3 regions of the Pseudovibrio sp. JE062 genome follow, and region 3 is predicted to be linked to each of the others. Evidence: riboswitches for the same ligand, from Rfam matches in the RefSeq annotation. Region 3 holds a riboswitch; each other region holds the start of a gene.

Region 1 (6,381 bases), on a different contig from region 3:
AGGACTTCGATGATCTTGTTGGTGAGCAGGCCGACTTCTGCCGTTGTCTTCAGATTGACCTGAATGATTGCGAACTCGTCCCCGCCCAGACGGGCAACGGTGTCGTGGTGCGTGACACAGGCATTGAGACGGCGGGCGACAGTCTGGATGAGTTTGTCGCCGACGGGGTGACCGTACAAGTCATTGATATCCTTGAAGCGATCCAGATCGAGAACCATGACGGCAGAGATAGTTTCTTCTGCGCAGGCCTGGTTTTCGATGGCTTGCTGGAAGCGCTCGCGGAAGTAGGTTCGGTTTGGAAGGCCCGTCAACATATCGTGCTGGGCAAGGTGCAGAATGCGGGCTTCGTCTTCCTTCTGCTTGCGCATGTCACGCACAGCGGAAACGCGGAGGTTCTCGTCTCCCACCTCCATCAGTCGGCCACGCACCTCTATCGGAATACGCTCGCCGGTCTTGCTCAGCAGGATGACCTCATTCGGTGTTGGCTCGTTGGCCTGAATGGCCGCACGGGCTTTCTCGCGGTAGTCCGGGGCCACGTGAGACAGCAGGCTCGAACCGCGCATTTCGCCTGCGGAGTAGCCGAGAAGTTCGTAGAGAACGTGGTTACATTCGACGATGATGCCATCGGTTGAGATGGCGAGGCCTTCGAATGCGCCTTCTGCGAATGTGGCGAGTTTGCTGAGTTCTTCCTGCTGCTTACTGTCTGAAGTTTCGCTGATTTTCCGGCGCTTCTCATCGCTCTGCAGCTTGTCGAGGAACGAGTTGAAGAGGGATGCGAGGCGTTCTTGCGGGTCTGTATCGCGAACAGGCAGACGCTCGTCCAGCTTGGCGTCATGCCATACCAGTTTGCCGATCAGGTTCTCCATCTGGCTGATGGTGCTGACGATTGGAGAATCGTTCAGATCAATCTCATCTGCTTTCTGGAACATGCCAGAGTACTTGAAGATGGAGAACAGGATCAGACCTGTCATAAAGGCCCAAAGTGTCGTCAGAGAAGCGCCAACGGCTTGAAGAACGAAGTTGTCGAAGGTCCAACCCGCCAGAACACTATCTGATGGAAGTGCCAGAGTGTAGCCAAAGAGGCCCACTAATGAGCCGATTCCGAGGCTCGTGTAGTAGATCGTGACTTTGTGGGTCTTGGTCCGGATGAAGACAATGCGGGCAGCTGTGACTGAAAGGGCGGAGGCCAGGAGTGATAAGGCTGCTACGCCTTCAATGGTCAGGTGTTGTGCATTTCCAAGTGCAGATGCAAGGCCGCCGATCAGGCTCAGCAGAATAGTTGGATACATTACCTTTCTTGGCGCAAAGAAGCCAAAGAGAACACCCAAGGCAACAGAGATGCCCGCAGCAACCAGAACGTTGTAGATCGCAGCGCCCAGCTCACCAGAGTAGATGCTTGTGTTGCCAACTGAAAAACCAATGCCACCGACAGCCATGAGTGCGGCGCCAGCTTTGATCTGCAGCACGTTATAGTTTTGTGTGTTGCGCAGGATGTACTCAGGCAGGGCAGGCGAGTTCTTGATGCCGGTGACGAAAATGCCTGAGAATGCCACAAAGGTTGCCAGTAGGGTGACGACTGTTCCACCGCCGATCTGCTCAAAACCGACTGAAAGAACAGTGCCCTGGCTGATTGGATGTAAGAGCAGTCCCTGTACGCCTTTCAGGTAGGCTGGGTAGATGACGGCACCAACTGTGAGTGCAAGGATGATGGTTGCGCGGAGTGTGAGCTGATGTGACAGTGGCAAGTATGCGATCACTGCAATCATGGCAGCCATCGCGGCGTGGATTGCCGCCGCATGGACATCGCTCTGCGGGATGAACTCGACCTCTGACTGCCAAAGGGTCAGCTGCGCTGTGACATCCGGCAGGTTCAAGGTGGTGTCAATCAACAGGCATGCAGCAGAGCTGATTATGATCAGAAGCAATGCGCGGTTGAAGAAGCGGGACGCCCGCATACGTTCCTGAATGAACAGGCTGGAATACACGACAAGTATTCCAAGAACACCAAGCGCAAACAATCCCACGGACAATATGGTCCATAGGTTCTGCTGCTGTGTCAGTAGTTCTGCCTGATTTAACGAGCCTTGAAGGCTGGTGTTCGCTGGATCAAATATTGACGCATACGAAGACACCGACATGAAGTGTAACGATAAACCAATCAGCGTAAGTAAGAGCAATACTGGAAGTAAAAGGGCTCGGAAATGCATTTGGGTACCCCAAGAAATTCTTGGGCATAATTGTTTGAAATTGTTGCGCATTTATTAAGAATTCTAGGGAGTTGAGGGTTTCATCCTAAAAAGTTTCGAAAAGAGAGGCGTATATGACGTTTATCTGACGCCTTCAAAGCAAATTGATGAAAATTGTAAGTAAAAGTTTCGGTGATTGAAATTACTTATATACGTGAATACTCGTATTTGTCTTCAAGTTGAGAGAAAAGAGATTCCGCCCGTCAATCATGATTCTCTTCTCTTTTCACAACTGTATTTAGTTCATTTTTTATGGGCAATTGATGTGCATTGTAGGTCTCCATCTTGCTTGAACAGCTTCTGGGTGATCTTGAGCGATGCAGTGGTCCAGCTTGTTTTTATACTCCGCAGTTTCAGTCATGCAGCCAACCGGTGGTGAACGGGATAACATCCTGCCGAGCTGGAGTTCCACCACAGCACGCCACGGGATTATCGAGAGCATTGAGCGCATGGGACGGACGGAAAGCCCGGAATTTGTGGCGCTGGAAGACCGAGTTGCAGTGCTTGTGGGCGATGGGGCATTGTGGAGTACCGCTGTACAGAGCGCTGACAATAAGGTCGTACCACCCAATGCTGACGGAGATCTTGGCAGTTTCGCTGACTACAGCGAAAGCGTGCGGGCTCATTTGTCTCTCAACGGGCCGAAAGCAGTTGGTGCCAAGTATCGGGAGTTCGCCTATCAGCCTTTGAAGGAACTGGTGGGTTTCCTGAAAGAACATCACTTCGAAATCTGGGTGCTGAGCTTCGGTGATCATGAAGTGGATCGCACCATGGTGGAGCTGAACTATGGTCTGCCGCGTTTCAGGGTTATTGAAGTGTCAGCGATCTCCAGTGAAGCCCCGTCTTTGGAGTTGGCGCGTGTGATCTGGGATCGGATTGGCGCAGCCCCCACAGTCTTTCTGGGTCGCACTCAGACAGATCTGGGATTGTTGAAGCTGGCAGGGAAGGGTGAAGGCACTTTGAAAATTCAGATTGCGTCTGGCCAGAGTGGGGCACAAGAAGCCTCCGGCACAACTCCAGATAAGGTCTTCGGAAAGGTTGATTCTTGGAGCTTTGTGATTTCACCAGAGAGACATTGGCTCAGGAAGTTTTCGTGGCAGGCTCCCTCTGTGACCAGCCTGAGTAAGAATTAGTAGAAAATACTGAGACTTTCGTTGAGGTCTCTCAGAGATATATTTGAGTTGTTCTAGTTTTAATCGATTGAAGGACTGACTAGTTTTGTAACAATGAATAATTTCTGCAGTTTCAGAAGTAATTTTATTTATTTTGATGAAGATCAATGAAGGGATGGGGCACTCTGATATCTCTAAATGCAGCTTCGGCTGGCACTCGGATGGGGGAGTGTCAACTTTCTTAAAGGCGTGTACCACCGGGTACACGCCTCTTTTTTTGCCTGCAGCTTGCAGTGGCTTCTTCTGAGTAGAAACCTCAGGAGTTGAGCGTTTTCCCAACCTCCTCTTATTTCTAGTTGTGTCTTCTCCTGGAATTTACGATATTCCGGCTGTTGGGTTCTATAGAAGCCAAGCTTCTTGGATGAAAAGGGAATGCGGTAGGGATGACCAAAGATGGGCCCGAGCCGCAGCTGCCCCCGCAACTGTTACGTGGTGCGTTCCTCATAAAAGCCACTGGAGATGATCTCTGGGAAGGCGAGTGATGCAAAAGCCATGAGCCAGGAAACCTGCCCGACACAACATAAACTCAAACCGCACGGTGGGTGCGAAGAGGAGCATATTAAATGCATATTGAACCGGGTTACGTTTCTGCGGCCAAGGTTATTGCTGCCAATGCAGGTGCCGTCGGCGTTTTTGTTTGGGGCTGCAAAGAGCAGATCTCTGAATTTCTGAAAGAGCCGCTTACTCCGCTGAAAACTTTATTGGCTGCTGGTTTCTTCTCCATATTCATGCAGAGTTTCCATATGTCTGTCGGGCCATCCGAGCTTCATTTTATTGGGGCGATGGCGATGTATCTGACACTCGGCTTTACGCCTGTTCTGCTAGGGTTTGCAGTCGGGTTGTTGTTTCAGGCACTCGCTTTTGATCCGCAGGACATGTACCATCTTGGCGTCAATAGCCTGTCTTTGATGCTGCCGTTGGTTTCCGTTCATTATCTGGGTGGTAAGCAGCTATTCGACAAAGACCTGACCAAACGTCTGAGTTTTGCTCAGATCCTGAAGCTGGATGCTATGTACTATGCTGGTGTGACTGGCATGGTTGGCTTCTGGCTGATGATTGGCGAAGTGGCAACACCATTTACAGCATGGGCGCAGTTTGCTTTGTCTTATCTGGCAATTGTTGTGTTTGAGCCGGTTGTGACCTTCCTTGCTGTGAAGGGGCTGAAGGCTATTGAAGACAATGCTGTGGTTCGGAATCTTACCGTGGTTCCGCAGCTGAAGATAGCTTAGACAGGTTTCTTTTATCGACTTAGAAAACAGCCGTGTTCTACGGCTGTTTTTTCATTCTAACTATTTATCAGAGGTGTTTGGTTCCAGCTTCTCACTTAGACTACAGGGGCTTTGTCTGTTGGAAGAGGTGAACTGGTTCGTGCTTCGGAAATGCTTAGCTGCCTTCTGGAAAGGCCTTCGTTTTTTTGTCGAAGTAAACTTATTTCTTTCAATCCTGCTGTTTCTTCTGACGCTAATTATTGGTGGTCATTTTATTTCTATCGCTCAGCAGAAAAGTGGTGTTTGGTTTGCTGTCGCGATAACTGCTTTTGTCTTTGTTAAACTGACATGGTGGTCGCTTCTCGGGCCAGCCTTGGAGAAGAAGTTCCCAAATTTTAGATTTGGAAGTGATGATGACTAGAGCCAGCAAAGTGCTAAGCAACTTCCTTAGTTTAATTCTGGTTTAGTCTCTCAGCTTGAGGCCCAAATCAAAAAGCTAGGAAATTGAGCAGTTTTCATTCTGCCTAGAGTGTTATGGATTGCCCCGGAGCGCAGCTTCCACTATGAGTGCTTCCCAGAGAATTCTTAGTTTACACAGATCAGGAGATGCAGGCAGTCCATGGCGCGCCAGTTCATCTATCACATGCACGGGGTCTCCAAGGCCTACGGTGCTAAAAAAGTACTCGACAACATTCACCTGTCTTTCTACCCGGATGCGAAAATCGGTATCCTTGGTCCTAACGGTGCAGGTAAGTCCACTCTTTTGAAGATCATGGCTGGTCTGGATAAAGAGTACACCGGTGAAGCCTGGGCTGCTGAAGGTGCCAAGGTTGGTTACCTGCCGCAGGAACCTCATCTGGACCCGGACAAGACCGTCTTTGAAAACGTAATGGAAGGCGTTGCGCACAAGCAAGCAAAGCTGGACCGTTACAATGAGCTGATGATGAACTACTCGGATGAAACTGCCGAGGAAGGTGCTCAGCTTCAGGACGAGATCGACGCTCAGGATCTGTGGAACCTGGAAAGCCAGGTTGAGATGGCAATGGAAGCGCTTCGCTGTCCTCCATCTGACAGCCCTGTGACCAACCTTTCCGGTGGTGAGCGCCGCCGCGTTGCGCTTTGTAAGCTTCTGCTTTCCGAGCCAGATCTGCTGCTGCTCGACGAACCAACCAACCACCTGGACGCTGAAACCGTTCACTGGCTGGAGCGCCACCTGCGCGAGTTCAAGGGCTCTGTACTGATCATCACCCACGATCGCTACTTCCTTGATAACGTGACTGGCTGGATTCTGGAGCTCGACCGCGGTCAGGGCATTCCATATGAGGGCAACTACACTACATACCTTGAGAAAAAGACCAAGCGTATGGAGCAGGAAGGCCGTGAGAACATGGCTCGCTCTCGTGCGATCAAGCGCGAAAAAGAGTGGATGGGTATGTCTCCGAAAGGCCGCCAGACCAAGTCTAAAGCCCGTATTAAGGCTTATGACGACCTGCTGGCTGCTCAGGAAGAGCGTATGCCTACCATTGAGCAGATCATGATCCCGGTTGGTGAGCGTCTTGGTAACAACGTGATCGACGTTGAGAATGTATCCAAAGGCTTTGGTGATCGCTTACTGATTGACGATCTGTCCTTCAAGCTGCCACGCGGTGGTATTGTTGGTGTGATCGGTCCAAACGGTGCTGGTAAATCAACCCTCTTCAAGCTGCTGACCGGTCAGGAAACCCCTGACAGTGGTAAGGTTGAGCTTGGTGAGCG
Region 2 (6,381 bases), on a different contig from region 3:
AAGGTCTATAGTTCAGCTAGCTTTTTCTACATATTTACGGTTTGCATATGGGCATACTTGCTTCTAGGTCTGTGCTTTATACTTCATGCTATTGTTAAAATACGACGCCTTTCTAGAAAAGAACGCCAACGCCAAATGAGTAACTTGCAGACCTAACGTGGACACTCTCTTGCTATGTACCAGTCAATAAAAAGAAAACTAATGGGTACTGCATTGTTGCTTCTGACAGTGGCAGGTGTGACCAGCGATGCTATCGCCGCTTTCAACTCAAGAGTGGATCTACTGGAAGCTAAGGAGATCTATGTTTGCTCGGATTGGCCTAAGCTCTCTGCTGATGTTCTTGCTCGCTTCTTCGCCTTGCAGTTTCCTGACAAACCAAAACCAGAGTTTGCTCCGTTTCCGGAGTCAGTAGAGCCGGATGCAGATGGTGCACTGTTCCTGACACTCTCTGGAAAAGCGCCTGACACGAATGTTTTAGAATGCCTGACCAAGCTGCCTCGAAGCTGGAAAAATACTTTTATCGAAGGTAGGGAAGCTTTAGGCGAACCTCTTCATCCATCAATCAGCAAGTTCATGAAGCACGCCGACAAGTTGGGTCCTCTTGCAGCAACAACGAGGTACAACAGAACTTCGGCAGCCCCCTTCATCGCGCATTTCAGAATGACGCTGGACCCTCTTGATGAGAGAGACGTCCTACGGACATTGTTTGGGTTGGAAGACAGCTTTTGCAGCACAAGCAAAGCATGCAGGGTGTTGACGCCTCTTCCAGCTTCACCAGCGCTGCAAAGCTATAAGGGAACCGCTGTTGAGCGGTGGCAGACGCTTTGGAGCAAATGCCAAACGGCTCTTGAGGAGACAGGAACACTGAACCATGACGGTTTGATCCAATACGTTCCTCAGAAGGACAACTCATCAAAACTCAGTAGTGAGGTATGGACGGTTCAAAACTCTGAATTTTATTTGGAGATAGCTCATTTGAACTCTGCTCCAGACACTCCAAGAAGCAGCTGCCGCGTTGCACTCAAACCCGAGGAAGCTCCACTCAGCGCTGCAGATCAAGCCCTGATGTTGCAAGCATTTCTCGACATCCGCTCACGCCTTATCTGGGAAGGCACTCACGAGATAAACAATCCCGACAGCATCTATCCAATGCTCTCATTGGGGTTTGCGCCGAAGGAGAAGAGCCGCCGGGGATGTCCAATCATCCATGCCATGCACTCCGATCCTTCAGCTGGTTACATTGCGACGACTTCAGGAGAACAAGCTGGCAAAGGTTGCCAAGCACAGAACTGAATGTTGTTTGGACTTCTGTCGTTCCAGATCCCGGATCATCGCTTCGCTTGTCCGGGATGACGGTGGTGGGTGGTGAGGCTGTTGTGGGCGTTTCAATGCCGTCATCCCGCGCTTGATGCGGGATCCAGTGAATTGGGCGGTAGAGGGAGTGCTGCCCCTGATTTTTCAGGGAGTGGACGTGGTGTGGGTGGCACTGGTATTTTTAGGGAGGTGCTGACCTGCGGCGGGTGGTATGGCCGCAGACCAGCAGGGCACCGATTGGCGAGGATGCGGGGTGTATTTGCGTTTCGCCATTGGCACCGGAGCAAGAGGCACTAGTTTGTGCCATTTACCATTCACAGTGATGTTGCACGCGCTTTGCGTGGTCAGGGTTACCGATCACGTTGAGCGCATTGCACGATCAAGCCATTTCCTGAGCCAGTCCCTAACATGAGGCTGGCTCTTTTCTTTGCTGCTATGCCGTTTCCTCACTTGAACGCGATGGGCTTTGAGGATCGAGCGCGAGCAAAGGGCAGTACGGCTTAATCAGGAAGCGGAACTTTTGTGTTTATTGGCTGCGGATGAGCGACCCGCTCTAACATTCCGCAGCTTTTTTCCAGTGCTTCAAGGCGATCGCGGAAGGCGTGATGCAGAGTGAACAGGGCATCGCGCTCGCTGGAGTGCTGCATTCTCTCCGTCAGCACAAGGTGCTGAATATACGAGAGGTTTTGCAGATCCGAGACAGCGACGATGACTTCATCAATTTCATTTTGGAAAGTATTTGTGGCGCTACATGCGCATGCGGAGTCGTTCATTCTCAATCCCTCTGTCTTTAGGGTGTTGAACAACCACAGGACAGCAAGGCTTTCGACGGCCCGCTGGCGAGCGGGAGGTTCGAAACCTGTAAGACAGACAGGCGAGTTTATTCCCCCCCGAAGGAGGTGTTGTATTCACCGCCCTCCCGCTCATAGCAAAGGGTTTGCGCGCTACCTATAAAGCAGGCACAAAAAATCCGCCAGTGACGGGAGCGGTAACCGCTGTCTTAAAGGAGGTTTCGACGCCTCATGTATGAATGTGGAATGAAAACCAGAGGTTGTCAAACTGACAGTTTTTACAAGGATGTGGATGGCTGAGTTTGCGCGCATTTGGTGAGGCGGTTGAGCTGTGGTTTGGGTCTGTGCTCATGGCTCTGGATCCCGCATCGCGCTTCGCTTGTGCGGGATGACGGTGGGTGGGATGTGGCTGCTATCAACAGCGCGTCGGGTCTGTTTTCGAAAACTCTTGCAATTGGGGGCGGTAAAACTCAGTATGCGCGCTGATGGTTTCTGGGGAGCGAAAGGCCCCGGGATTAAAAGGGAACACGGTGCGGTGTAGCCAACAGGCGCCAATTCCGTGACTGCCCCCGCAACTGTAAGCGGTTAGCGAAGCCAAGCGTGCCACTGGAGAGATCCGGGAAGGCTGGCTGAGCACAGACCCGCGAGTCAGGAGACCTGCCATTATGTTTCACTTCAACCCGGGCGGGGCGTCCCGGAAGGAGGCCATAATGGTTGCATTGGCGCAAGCCTCTCACATATCCGGTTTCTATTTGCCCCCGCTGCAGCGCGGAGGGCGTTATGAGACCTTTTTCCTCACAAACTAAACTTTATCCCGGATCGTTTTGCGAGCCGCTGATGGTCTGCGCGCGCGTGCGCTTGACTTTTACTTCAGGATTCGACAATTGATGTAACGTTATAACGTTACATTTATGACTATGTAGCGTTTCACTCAGGTGGGGTGGTTGAATGCTGGATCCTGTTTCTTTTCATTTCAATGGCTTAGGCTGTCCGGTTGGCGCTGAGCGGCGCAAGGATGCTTTGTCATGAGCGCGGCTTCTGTATCCGTTTGCGAGGTTTCCTGGGCGCCGGAGCGTAAGAGCGCGCTTGTTCTGAAACCGCTGAGCTTTGAGTTGGCGGCGGGGCAAACCCTTGGTGTTGTTGGGGCAAACGGGGCTGGTAAGTCTACATTGCTGCGGCTGCTTTATCGGTTCAACAAGCCGATGAGCGGGCAGATTTGCATTGGCGGCGATGACATCTGGTCTCTTTCAGCTCGGGCGACAGCGCAGCGGGTAGCAGCAGTGCTGCAGGAACAGCCGACAGATTTTGCTCTCAGGGTGCGTGAGATTGTGGAGCTGGGGCGCACGCCCTATCGCAGCGGGCTGGCGGCTTCCGGTGAACATGACCGGCAGGTGGTGGATCGTGCGATCCATGCTTTGCAGCTGGATGGGCTGGCCGGACGGTTGTTCGGCACGCTTTCTGGCGGGGAACGGCAGCGGGTGATGGTGGCACGGGCTTTGGCGCAGGAGCCGGAGCTGCTCATCTTGGATGAGCCGACCAACCATCTGGATATTCGCCATCAGCTGGAAATTCTGAAGCTGATTGAAGAGCTGGATCTGACGATCATCACCAGTTTGCACGACCTGAACATGGCGGCGCAGGTGTGTGATCAGATCCTGCTGCTGGATCACGGGCAGATGCTGGGTTTCGGGGCTCCGGAGCAGATCCTCTCCCCTGCCCTTGTTTCGCAGGCGTTTCAGGTGCGGACCACGCGTGATCAGCTGATGGCCCGGCAACAATCCCTCCTTACTTTTGATCTTCACTCATAAGGACTGCTTTCATGAATAAACTTGGTTTGGCGCTGGCTGTAGCGCTGCTTTCTTCTTCTGCTGCCTTGGCAGAGGTTTCCGTACAAAGCTGTAGTCGCACCGTGAAGTTTGATGGCGTGCCGCAGCGGGCTGTTTCCAACGACTCCAACCTGACAGAGATGATGCTGGCGCTGGGGCTGCAGGACAACATGGTGGGCTACACCGGCGTTTCTGGCTGGAAGACGCTGGATGCAGAACTGACCGACAAGGTGGCTGTGTTGCCAGAACTCTCCCCGAAGTACCCAAGCAAGGAAGTGCTGATCGGCGCTGATGCTGACTTCTACTTCGCGGGCTGGAACTACGGCATGAAGGTTGGCGGCGAGGTGACGCCAGAAACACTAGAGCCGTTTGGCATCAAGGTTTACGAGTTGACCGAGAGCTGCATCCACCTTGGCGAGAAGCCTAAAGTTTCCATGGATGACATGTACAACGACCTTTTGAACCTTGGCCGCATCTTTGGTGTTGAGGCGCGGGCGGAAGCGCTGGTGCAGTCTTATCGTGATGAGCTGGTGAAGTTCAAAGCTGGCCTGAAGACCTCTGACACACCGCTGCGTGTGTTTGTTTATGACAGTGGTGAGGATTCTCCATTCACCGCCGGTCGTTATGCGATGCCGACTGCGATGATTGAAGCAGCCGGTGGCACCAACGTGCTGGACACATTGGAGAAGAGCTGGGCGCGCGTGAACTGGGAAGCTGTGGTTGAGGCGAACCCAGAGATGATCGTGATCGTCAACTATGGCGAGGTGACTGCTGAGCAGAAGCGTGAGTTCATGCTCAACAACCCAGCCTTTGCGGAGCTAGATGCGGTGAAGAATGACCGGTTCGTGACACTGGAGTATGCTGAGGCAACACCGGGACCACGGAACATCAAGGCGATCAAGAAGCTCGCTGCTGCGTTCTGGGGGAACTAACATGAGCGAAGGAACCGGCGTTGTCGTGGCCCCACCTGAGGGCCGTTCTCCTCATATGCTGCAGATCTGTTGCGTGGGATTGGCTGCGCTGGTTCTTTCGGTTTGCCTTGCTGTCTCCGTTGGCGCGGTTTCTGTATCCATGGAGACGGTTTGGGGTGTTCTTGTCAACAAACTGGTGCCGGGGTTGGTGGAGCCGAGCTGGTCGTTGGGCCGGGAGAACATTCTCTGGCAGATCCGCCTGCCCCGTGCGCTGCTGGCGATTATGGTTGGAGCGGGGCTTTCCATTGTAGGGGCCTGCCTGCAATCCGTAACCCGCAACCCGCTGGCTGACCCACATTTGATCGGCATTTCTGCTGGTGGTGCGTTTGGGGCGGTGTTGGCGCTGTTGCATACAGGGCTGTTTCTGGGCTTGCTTACGGTGCCGTTGCTGGCATTTCTTGGCTCTCTTGGAGCGACGCTGCTGGTGATTGGTGTTGCCAAGTTCACGAGCGCAACCAGCGCAGACCGGCTGGTGCTGACCGGTGTTGCGGTGAGCTTTGTGCTGATGGCGGGCGCGAACATTCTCATCTTTCTGGCGGACCCGCGGGCTACGCACACCGTGGTTTACTGGATGCTGGGCGGGTTAGGTCTGGCGCAGTGGACGCATCTTCTCTATCCGTTGGTGGTGCTGCTATTTTGCGGGACGTGGCTGTGGCTGCGGGCCGGGCATTTCAACGCCATGACCATTGGCGATGAGACTGCGACAACACTGGGTATCTCCGTTGCTTCCTTCCGGCTGGAGACCTTTGTGATCAGCGCTCTGATTACCGGGGTGATGGTGGCGTTTTCGGGCATGATCGGCTTTGTGGGGCTGATGGTGCCTCATATTGTGCGGTTGTTTGTGGGGGGGGACTATCGGCGCCTGATCCCGGTCTCGGCCTTGTTCGGGGCGATCTTTTTGCTGCTGGCGGATGTGGTTTCGCGCACGCTGATGAAGCCGGAGGACATGCCGATTGGCATCATCACCGGGCTTGTGGGCGGTATTTTCTTCATCTGGCTGCTGCGGGAAAAGCGCTAGTTTGCCGTTTTTCAGGGGCTCAGGCATCTCGCAATTGTTGTGATATTGGCCTGAGCTTGCCGTGATCGCGACACAGATTTTTCGCGTTAGACTCATACAAGGCCGCTCTGGCAGCATGGCAAACAAGCGGTTTTGAAGGGAATTTGCTTTTATTCCGGTTGGTTCCGGCTGCTTTTAATTATGGTTTTGTCGCATATTCCTAGGTGATGAACAGAGGTCTGTTTCGGGAACATGTGTTTGATGCGGAGTACGTGAATGACATCTCGTTTGTATAGCGATTTTGCCGAGCAATATGATGAGGCCATTCAGGAGAACATCTACAACGCTCTTTTGGAACGGCCAACGCTGCTTGGCATGCTGCCTCCGCTGCAAGGGCTGAAGGTTCTTGATCTGGGTTGCGGACCGGGGGTGTATGCGCAGTTTTTATATGACCACGGCGCGGATGTGACCTGCATCGATGA
Region 3 (6,381 bases):
CCGCCCGCACATGAATGCTGTAGTCAGTAGGGGCCCCGAGCAAGGATGGATCGGTCGAGAAGGAGTAGGGGGTCTTCGCCATACAAACGGAAAGATGCCCGTAGCCTTGCTCTTCATAGGCCTTCAGCTGATCTTTTACTGATTGATCGCAAGTGACTTTGGAGGCACCATAAATCTTCTTGCAGATGCGGCGGATCTTTTTCCAAAGGCCCAGGTCATCCTCGTAAAGATGTTTGAAGTCAGCTTCAGTTGTCTGCAGAATTTCAGAAACCGAAGTTGCGAGCTGCTCGGTGCCTTTGGAACCATTAGCCCAGTGTGTGCACGGAACAGCCTTTACACCAAGTTTCTCCATGCGCTGCATAATACTGGCGATTTCCTGATCCGTATCAGGGCCATAGCGATTGATGGCAACAATCACAGGCACGCCGTAGCTCTGGCAATTTTTGACGTGGCGCTCCAGATTGCTCATGCCTTTCTCAAGCGCGTCGATATTCTCTTCCGTCAATGCGTTCTTGGCAACACCACCATGCATCTTCAAGGCACGCACAGTTGCCACAACCACCACCGCATTTGGTGTCAAACCAGCTTGGCGACATTTGATGTTAAAGAACTTCTCCGCACCAAGATCTGCGCCGAAACCTGCCTCTGTCACCACATTATCAGAAAGGCGCAAGGCTGTCTTGGTCGCGATCACAGAGTTGCAGCCATGTGCGATGTTTGCAAACGGGCCGCCATGAATAAAGGCCGGATTGTTCTCCAGTGTCTGCACCAGATTAGGGCGGAAGGCATCTTTCAGCAGAGCCGTCATCGCACCATCAGCTTTCAGGTCACGGCAGTAAACTGGTGTCTTGTCTTTACGATACGCAATCAACAATCGGCCAAGTCGGTCCTGAAGATCCTGCAGGTTCTCCGCCAAGCACAGCACTGCCATCACTTCAGAGGCAACGGTGATGTCGTATCCGGACTCGCTTGGGTATCCATTGCTCACACCGCCAAGGCCAGTGGTGATGGAACGCAGTGAACGATCATTGATGTCCACCACGCGGCGCCAAACAATACGGCGTTGATCGATATTCTCCGCATTGCCCCAGTAGATGTGGTTGTCGATCATAGCTGATAGTAGGTTATGAGCTGCGGTGATTGCATGCAGATCACCGGTGAAATGAAGATTGATATCCTCCATCGGCACCACCTGCGCATAACCACCACCAGCAGCGCCGCCCTTCATGCCAAAGCAAGGCCCTAGAGAAGGTTCACGCAGGCAAATGGTTGTTTTCAGGCCAATGCGGTTCAGTGCATCACCAAGGCCAACCGTCGTTGTCGTCTTGCCTTCACCAGCAGGAGTAGGGGAAACAGCAGTCACAAGTATGAGTTTTCCATGCGGCCGGCTGTTCACCTCCGGCATCTCATCCAGGTTCACTTTGGCTTTAAAGCGACCATAGGGCTCAAGAGCATCCTCCGGGATCTCCAGATTTTGAGCGATACGCGCAATTGGTTTCATGTCTGCTGCGCGGGCAATTTCAATATCTTTCATGGAAAATCTCCAGATTAGAACAGGTCACCAAAGGAGCCGGAGAGAGCGTCAAAACGCAAATCAGGCAGGAACAGCAATGTAATCCCTACGTAGAAGCTCTAACGAATGCACGTAGAAAGTTCAAGATTGTGTCCGATCACTTGAAAGCAACTTAGTTAACGGCTGTCATTTGTATTTCTGCTGAGACTGGAAACATTATTGCCTGAATAGCTGTTGGTCTGTTCTAAATATCACCAAACTGAGCTTGCACGACAAATCCAAGGGCTTTAGAGCTGTTTGGGTTTTCAAATTATCTACGCCAAGGCCTTAGTTTCGTCGGTTAGGTCACCCCATGTTTTTATTCGAAGTTGCCGCGCTCGGTGCTGCTGCCACCTGGGCCATCGGTGGTCTCATCTCTGCAAAACCTGCTGCGCATTTAGGAGCTATCGGCTTCAACTGCGTGCGCATGTGGTTCGTTGTGCTGTTTCTGGGCGCCTATGTGTTTGCAACCGGCACCTGGAACACCGTTGATTCTAGCCATGCATCACTCATCTTCTTGTCTGGTTTTATCGGCATCTTCATGGGTGACACACTGTTGTTCCTCACCCTCAATCGTATGGGGCCGCGCCGTACCGCCATTCTGTTTTCCATGAACGCACCCATGTCAGCTCTGCTGGGCTGGTTGTTCTTGTCCGAAGAGCTTTCTCTGCAGGCCGTTATCGGCATTGCCTGTGTTCTTGTCGGCGTTATCCTTGCCATCGCATTCGGAAAACGCAAAGACCAACTGCATAAATGGGAAGCAATCAGAGGTCCGGTCGTGGTCGGCGTCCTCTTCGGTACTTTGGCGGCTCTCTCCCAGTCCGTGGGTTCGATCATCATCCGTCCCGTCATGGAAAGTGGTGCTGACCCTGTCGCGATCTCCCTCATGCGCTGTACTATCGCTGCCTTTGGCTTGCTGGCGCTGTTCTACCTGCCAGGCCGTCCATTCCGCCTTGCAAACCCGATCAACAAAGAGATCGTCGCACTCGCATCCTTGTCCGGCATGCTTGGCATGGGCATTGGTATGACCTTGATCCTCTATGCACTCAGTGGCGGCGAAGTAGGCATCGTCTCAACGCTTTCCGCAACAACGCCAGCAATGATGCTTCCGGTTCTCTGGTGGCAGACCAAAGAGTTCCCAGCCATCGGCGCATGGATCGGAGCACTCCTCGTTATTGTTGGCTGTGCACTGATCTTCATGAGCTAATCAGCAGGAAAGATCATACTCCATCTAACCACCACAAGCAGGTGCGGCCGAGTAAGACCGCATCGCAAGATCTGGTAGTGGAACAATCACTTGCAATTTCTGTGAGTTTACCCAGCAATTGGTCGAATTTTATCAAGTTCCTTGCTGAGGCAGTTGACGGAAGCCCCTGAAATCTGATCAATAGCCGTGTATTTGGTATTTTTATCGATCAGATGAAAATGAAAAGGGAACACGGTCCTATCGGATAAGCCGTGGCTGCCCCCGCAACTGTAAGCGTAGAGTTGTTGCTCACAAATGCCACTGATGTTGTTGTTTAAAGCAACGTTGGGAAGGCGGAGCAGCAGTAAGGACGCGCAAGCCAGGAGACCTGCCAGATGCAGTCACTCACCCAAAGCACGGGGCGTGTTAAGGGGCGGTATTCCGTTCAGGTGACATTCACAGTGCGTCTGACTGGCTATCAAACACGCCTCTTTTCAAGAGGTTAGAGTAGATTTCTCCAAAGACGCACAATGCAATCAACAGCATGGCAGTTCTTCAAGCTGCTGTGAATGATGGACCAAACTCGTGCGTAACACATCTTGGATCGCAGCTACCCTCAAGTCCGGCGTAGCTCTCTCAGCACTCCTCAGCTCAACCCTCGCATCAACTGCGCAGGAAGCTGATCTTGACGAAGTCATCGTCGTCGCCAACAGAACGGAAACCGAAGCCGGCAAAGTCGGCTCCACAACCCACGTCGTCACCGAAGAAGACCTGAAAAACGACGGCGCTACGTTCGTCTCCGAATACCTGACCAAGCTTCCGGGCATTTCCTTTTCACAGAACGGTGGGGCGGGGACAAATAGTACTCTCAGGATAAGGGGAATGAACAACTACTACACTAAAGTGTTGGTGGATGGCATCGATATCTCTGATCCTAGTTCCCCTCAGGTAGAAGCTCGTTTGGAGCATATGCTCCTCAATGACGTTGAGCGGATTGAGATCCTTAAGGGATCTCAGAGTGCGCTCTACGGCGGTCAAGCTATCGCAGGTGTCGTGAACATTATCACTAAGCGTGCGGCACCGGGCACTGTAAAACATAATGCGACTGTAGAGGGCGGTAGCTATGGAACCGTGAATGCCTCTTACGGCTTGAAAGCAGCTACTGAAACTGCCGATATTGCAATTAATCTTCAGCGGTTTCATACAGATGGGTTCAGCGCAGTATCTCCCAAAGGGCGACCTTCAGACGAAGACGGCTACGAGAATAAAACCTTCTCTGCAAAAGGTTCAGTTGATCTTAGTGAAGAGTTGAATGTTTACTTTGCTGCCCGTGGGTTGCATGGCACGACTGAGTATGATGGCTCCGACGCACCGGCTGCCAACAACAAAGTTGATGCGAAGCAGTATTTTGGGAAAGTTGGAGCCAACTACATTTGGCTCGACGACCGCATGACCACAGATGTATCAATCCAGTTCTCGGACCTGACACGCGAGTATAACAGTGGTTACACCGCGAAAGGTAATCGCGTTAAAATCGAGTTTTTGAATGATTTTGATGTCAGTGACAGTCTCCGACTGAATTATGGTGGAGATTGGAGCCGAGAAAAAGTTAAGGGCCAGTCTAAGAAAATTGAAGTTGCTGGAAGCTTTGTCCAAGCATTGTGGAACCCTACCGATCCGTTGAACATAAGCGGAGCTGTCAGGTTAGATCATCATAGTGCATATGGGTACTATTTGACTGGGCGCGGGACTGTATCATATCAAGTTCTCGAGAATACACGTATTCGCTCTAGCCTTGGCAATGGTTTCCGTGCACCTTCATCCTATGAGTTGTATGACAGCTATTCAGGAAATCCAGATTTTGAGCCTGAAACCAGTGTTAGCTATGATATCGGCATCGATCAAAATTTCCTTGATGAAAAACTGAGGCTCTCTCTCGGTTACTTCCATATTTTGACAGAAGACCTGATCATAAATAATCCTGCTGACTATAAGTATGAGCAGATTAATGGGCTATCCAGAAGTCAGGGTGCGGAACTGTCTGCTGACTGGGATGTATTGGATAATTTAAGCTTTAATAGCGCCTACACTTATACATGGGCTGTAGGGCCAGATAAAAAACGTCTCCGCCGCGTCCCTCTGCATGATATTAATCTCGGGTTCACCTACAAGCCGTGGGAACCTTTGTCTTTGAGTGTCAACGCAAACTATGTTTATGGGCTGAAAGATCTTGATACTAGTAAAAAGCCTATCACACTCGACGATTTCGTCTTGGTTAACGCCAAGGCGGCCTATCAGTACAATGATAATCTGACGTTTCATGTTCGCGGCGAGAACCTGTTGGATCAGGATTATGAGCGGATCAAGGACTATCAGACACCGGGCCTTTCCGTTTACGCTGGTGTTAGCGCCAGTTTCTGATTAAGTATGCCGCTCAGCAAAGGTTGGGCGGCATTCTCTGGATTCTTCAGTACTGCCCGATGCTGCGTTCCAAACTCTCACGCTGCTCAAAAGGTCTAAATGCCAAATAAGATCAAAAAGATCATGCAGACTGCACTGCTGATGGCCCTTGCAATCAGCCCGGCAGCGGCCCGTGCAGATGAGAGCGGAGTGAGTGCACCCAATCGGGTCGTTTCCATGAACCTGTGCACCGACCAGTTCTCCATGTTGCTCGCAGGCGAGGGGCAGCTTGTCTCTGTTTCCAGATTGGCATCAGATCCAACGCTCTCTGTCATGAGTGAAGAGGCGAAAGCCTACCCGATCAACTTTGGCGGGGCGGAAGAGATCTACCTGATGAACCCGGATTTGGTGATTGCAGGCACCTATACCAACCAAACCACAGTGCAGATGCTGCGTGGTCTTGGCATAACCGTGGTGCAAGTGCCGCCAGTGCGTACCATCTCGGATATTGCCAAGGAGCTCCGCCGTCTCGGTAAAGTGCTGGGGCAAGAGCAAAAGGCTGAGGCGCTGGCCGACCGGTTTGAGGCTACCGTTCAGCGTTTTGTGGAAGCGCAACCCGATGATAAAGCGCGGGCAGGGGTCTACTACGCCAACGGTTACACCGCTGGCGATGGCAGCCTTGTTAACGAGTTGATCACGACAGCAGGCCTGCAGAACATCGCCAACAACCTCGGCCTGAAAGGCACCAGCAAACTGCCGCTAGAGCTGCTGATCCTGGAAGATCCTCAGTTGCTTGTTGAGGGAACTCAGTTCTCCGACAAACCTGCATTGGCATTCGAACTGCTAGCTCATCCAGCCTTAAAGCGAACACTTGGCAATAGTGGACGCGTTTTGGTGGAAGACAAGTACACCATTTGCGGCCTGCCGTTCGTTGCCGAAGCCATAGAGAAACTGGCTAATCAATCCAAACGCTTGGGGGCACAAGCTGAATGACAAAGCATCCCGATGCCCCGCTGATCGTAATCCTCAGCCTGATTGCAATCGCGCTGTTCCTGACCTCTCTCATGATCGGCGCCGCTGATCTGTCAATCGCGCAGCTCATCGAAGCAGCCTTTGCTGCCGAGAAGACACCGGTTTCCATCGTGTTCTGGGAGATCCGTGTGCCGCGCGCTCTGTTGGGTGTCATTACCGGCGCAACGCTTGGGCTGTCTGGAGCAGTCCTCCAGGGCCTTTTGCGCAACCC

Evidence for each region. Region 3 has a riboswitch for cobalamin ahead of PJE062_RS04365 (TonB-dependent siderophore receptor). Riboswitches for the same ligand answer to the same signal wherever they lie in the genome.
Region 1: linked by a shared signal. The riboswitch ahead of PJE062_RS05300 (energy-coupling factor ABC transporter permease) and the one ahead of PJE062_RS04365 (TonB-dependent siderophore receptor) in region 3 are both predicted to bind cobalamin.
Region 2: linked by a shared signal. The riboswitch ahead of PJE062_RS08265 (ABC transporter ATP-binding protein) and the one ahead of PJE062_RS04365 (TonB-dependent siderophore receptor) in region 3 are both predicted to bind cobalamin.

The regions. Positions count from the first base shown of each region.
Region 1 covers NZ_DS996806.1:192,888-199,268, forward strand. Annotated here, with positions in the region: gene PJE062_RS05290 (bifunctional diguanylate cyclase/phosphodiesterase) at 1-2,138, opposite strand, end outside; gene PJE062_RS05295 (hypothetical protein) at 2,564-3,379, shown strand; cobalamin riboswitch at 3,736-3,947, shown strand; gene PJE062_RS05300 (energy-coupling factor ABC transporter permease) at 3,982-4,647, shown strand; gene PJE062_RS05305 (hypothetical protein) at 4,766-5,047, shown strand; gene ettA (energy-dependent translational throttle protein EttA) at 5,246-6,381, shown strand, end outside.
Region 2 covers NZ_DS996807.1:157,744-164,124, reverse strand. Annotated here, with positions in the region: gene PJE062_RS08280 (hypothetical protein) at 1-156, shown strand, start outside; gene PJE062_RS08275 (hypothetical protein) at 202-1,293, shown strand; gene PJE062_RS08270 (hypothetical protein) at 1,815-2,087, opposite strand; cobalamin riboswitch at 2,575-2,785, shown strand; gene PJE062_RS08265 (ABC transporter ATP-binding protein) at 3,131-3,913, shown strand; gene PJE062_RS08260 (ABC transporter substrate-binding protein) at 3,925-4,863, shown strand; gene PJE062_RS08255 (iron ABC transporter permease) at 4,919-5,920, shown strand; gene PJE062_RS08250 (class I SAM-dependent methyltransferase) at 6,176-6,381, shown strand, end outside.
Region 3 covers NZ_DS996805.1:1,049,718-1,056,098, reverse strand. Annotated here, with positions in the region: gene PJE062_RS04375 (formate--tetrahydrofolate ligase) at 1-1,534, opposite strand, end outside; gene PJE062_RS04370 (DMT family transporter) at 1,866-2,759, shown strand; cobalamin riboswitch at 2,936-3,149, shown strand; gene PJE062_RS04365 (TonB-dependent siderophore receptor) at 3,324-5,159, shown strand; gene PJE062_RS04360 (ABC transporter substrate-binding protein) at 5,259-6,131, shown strand; gene PJE062_RS04355 (iron ABC transporter permease) at 6,128-6,381, shown strand, end outside.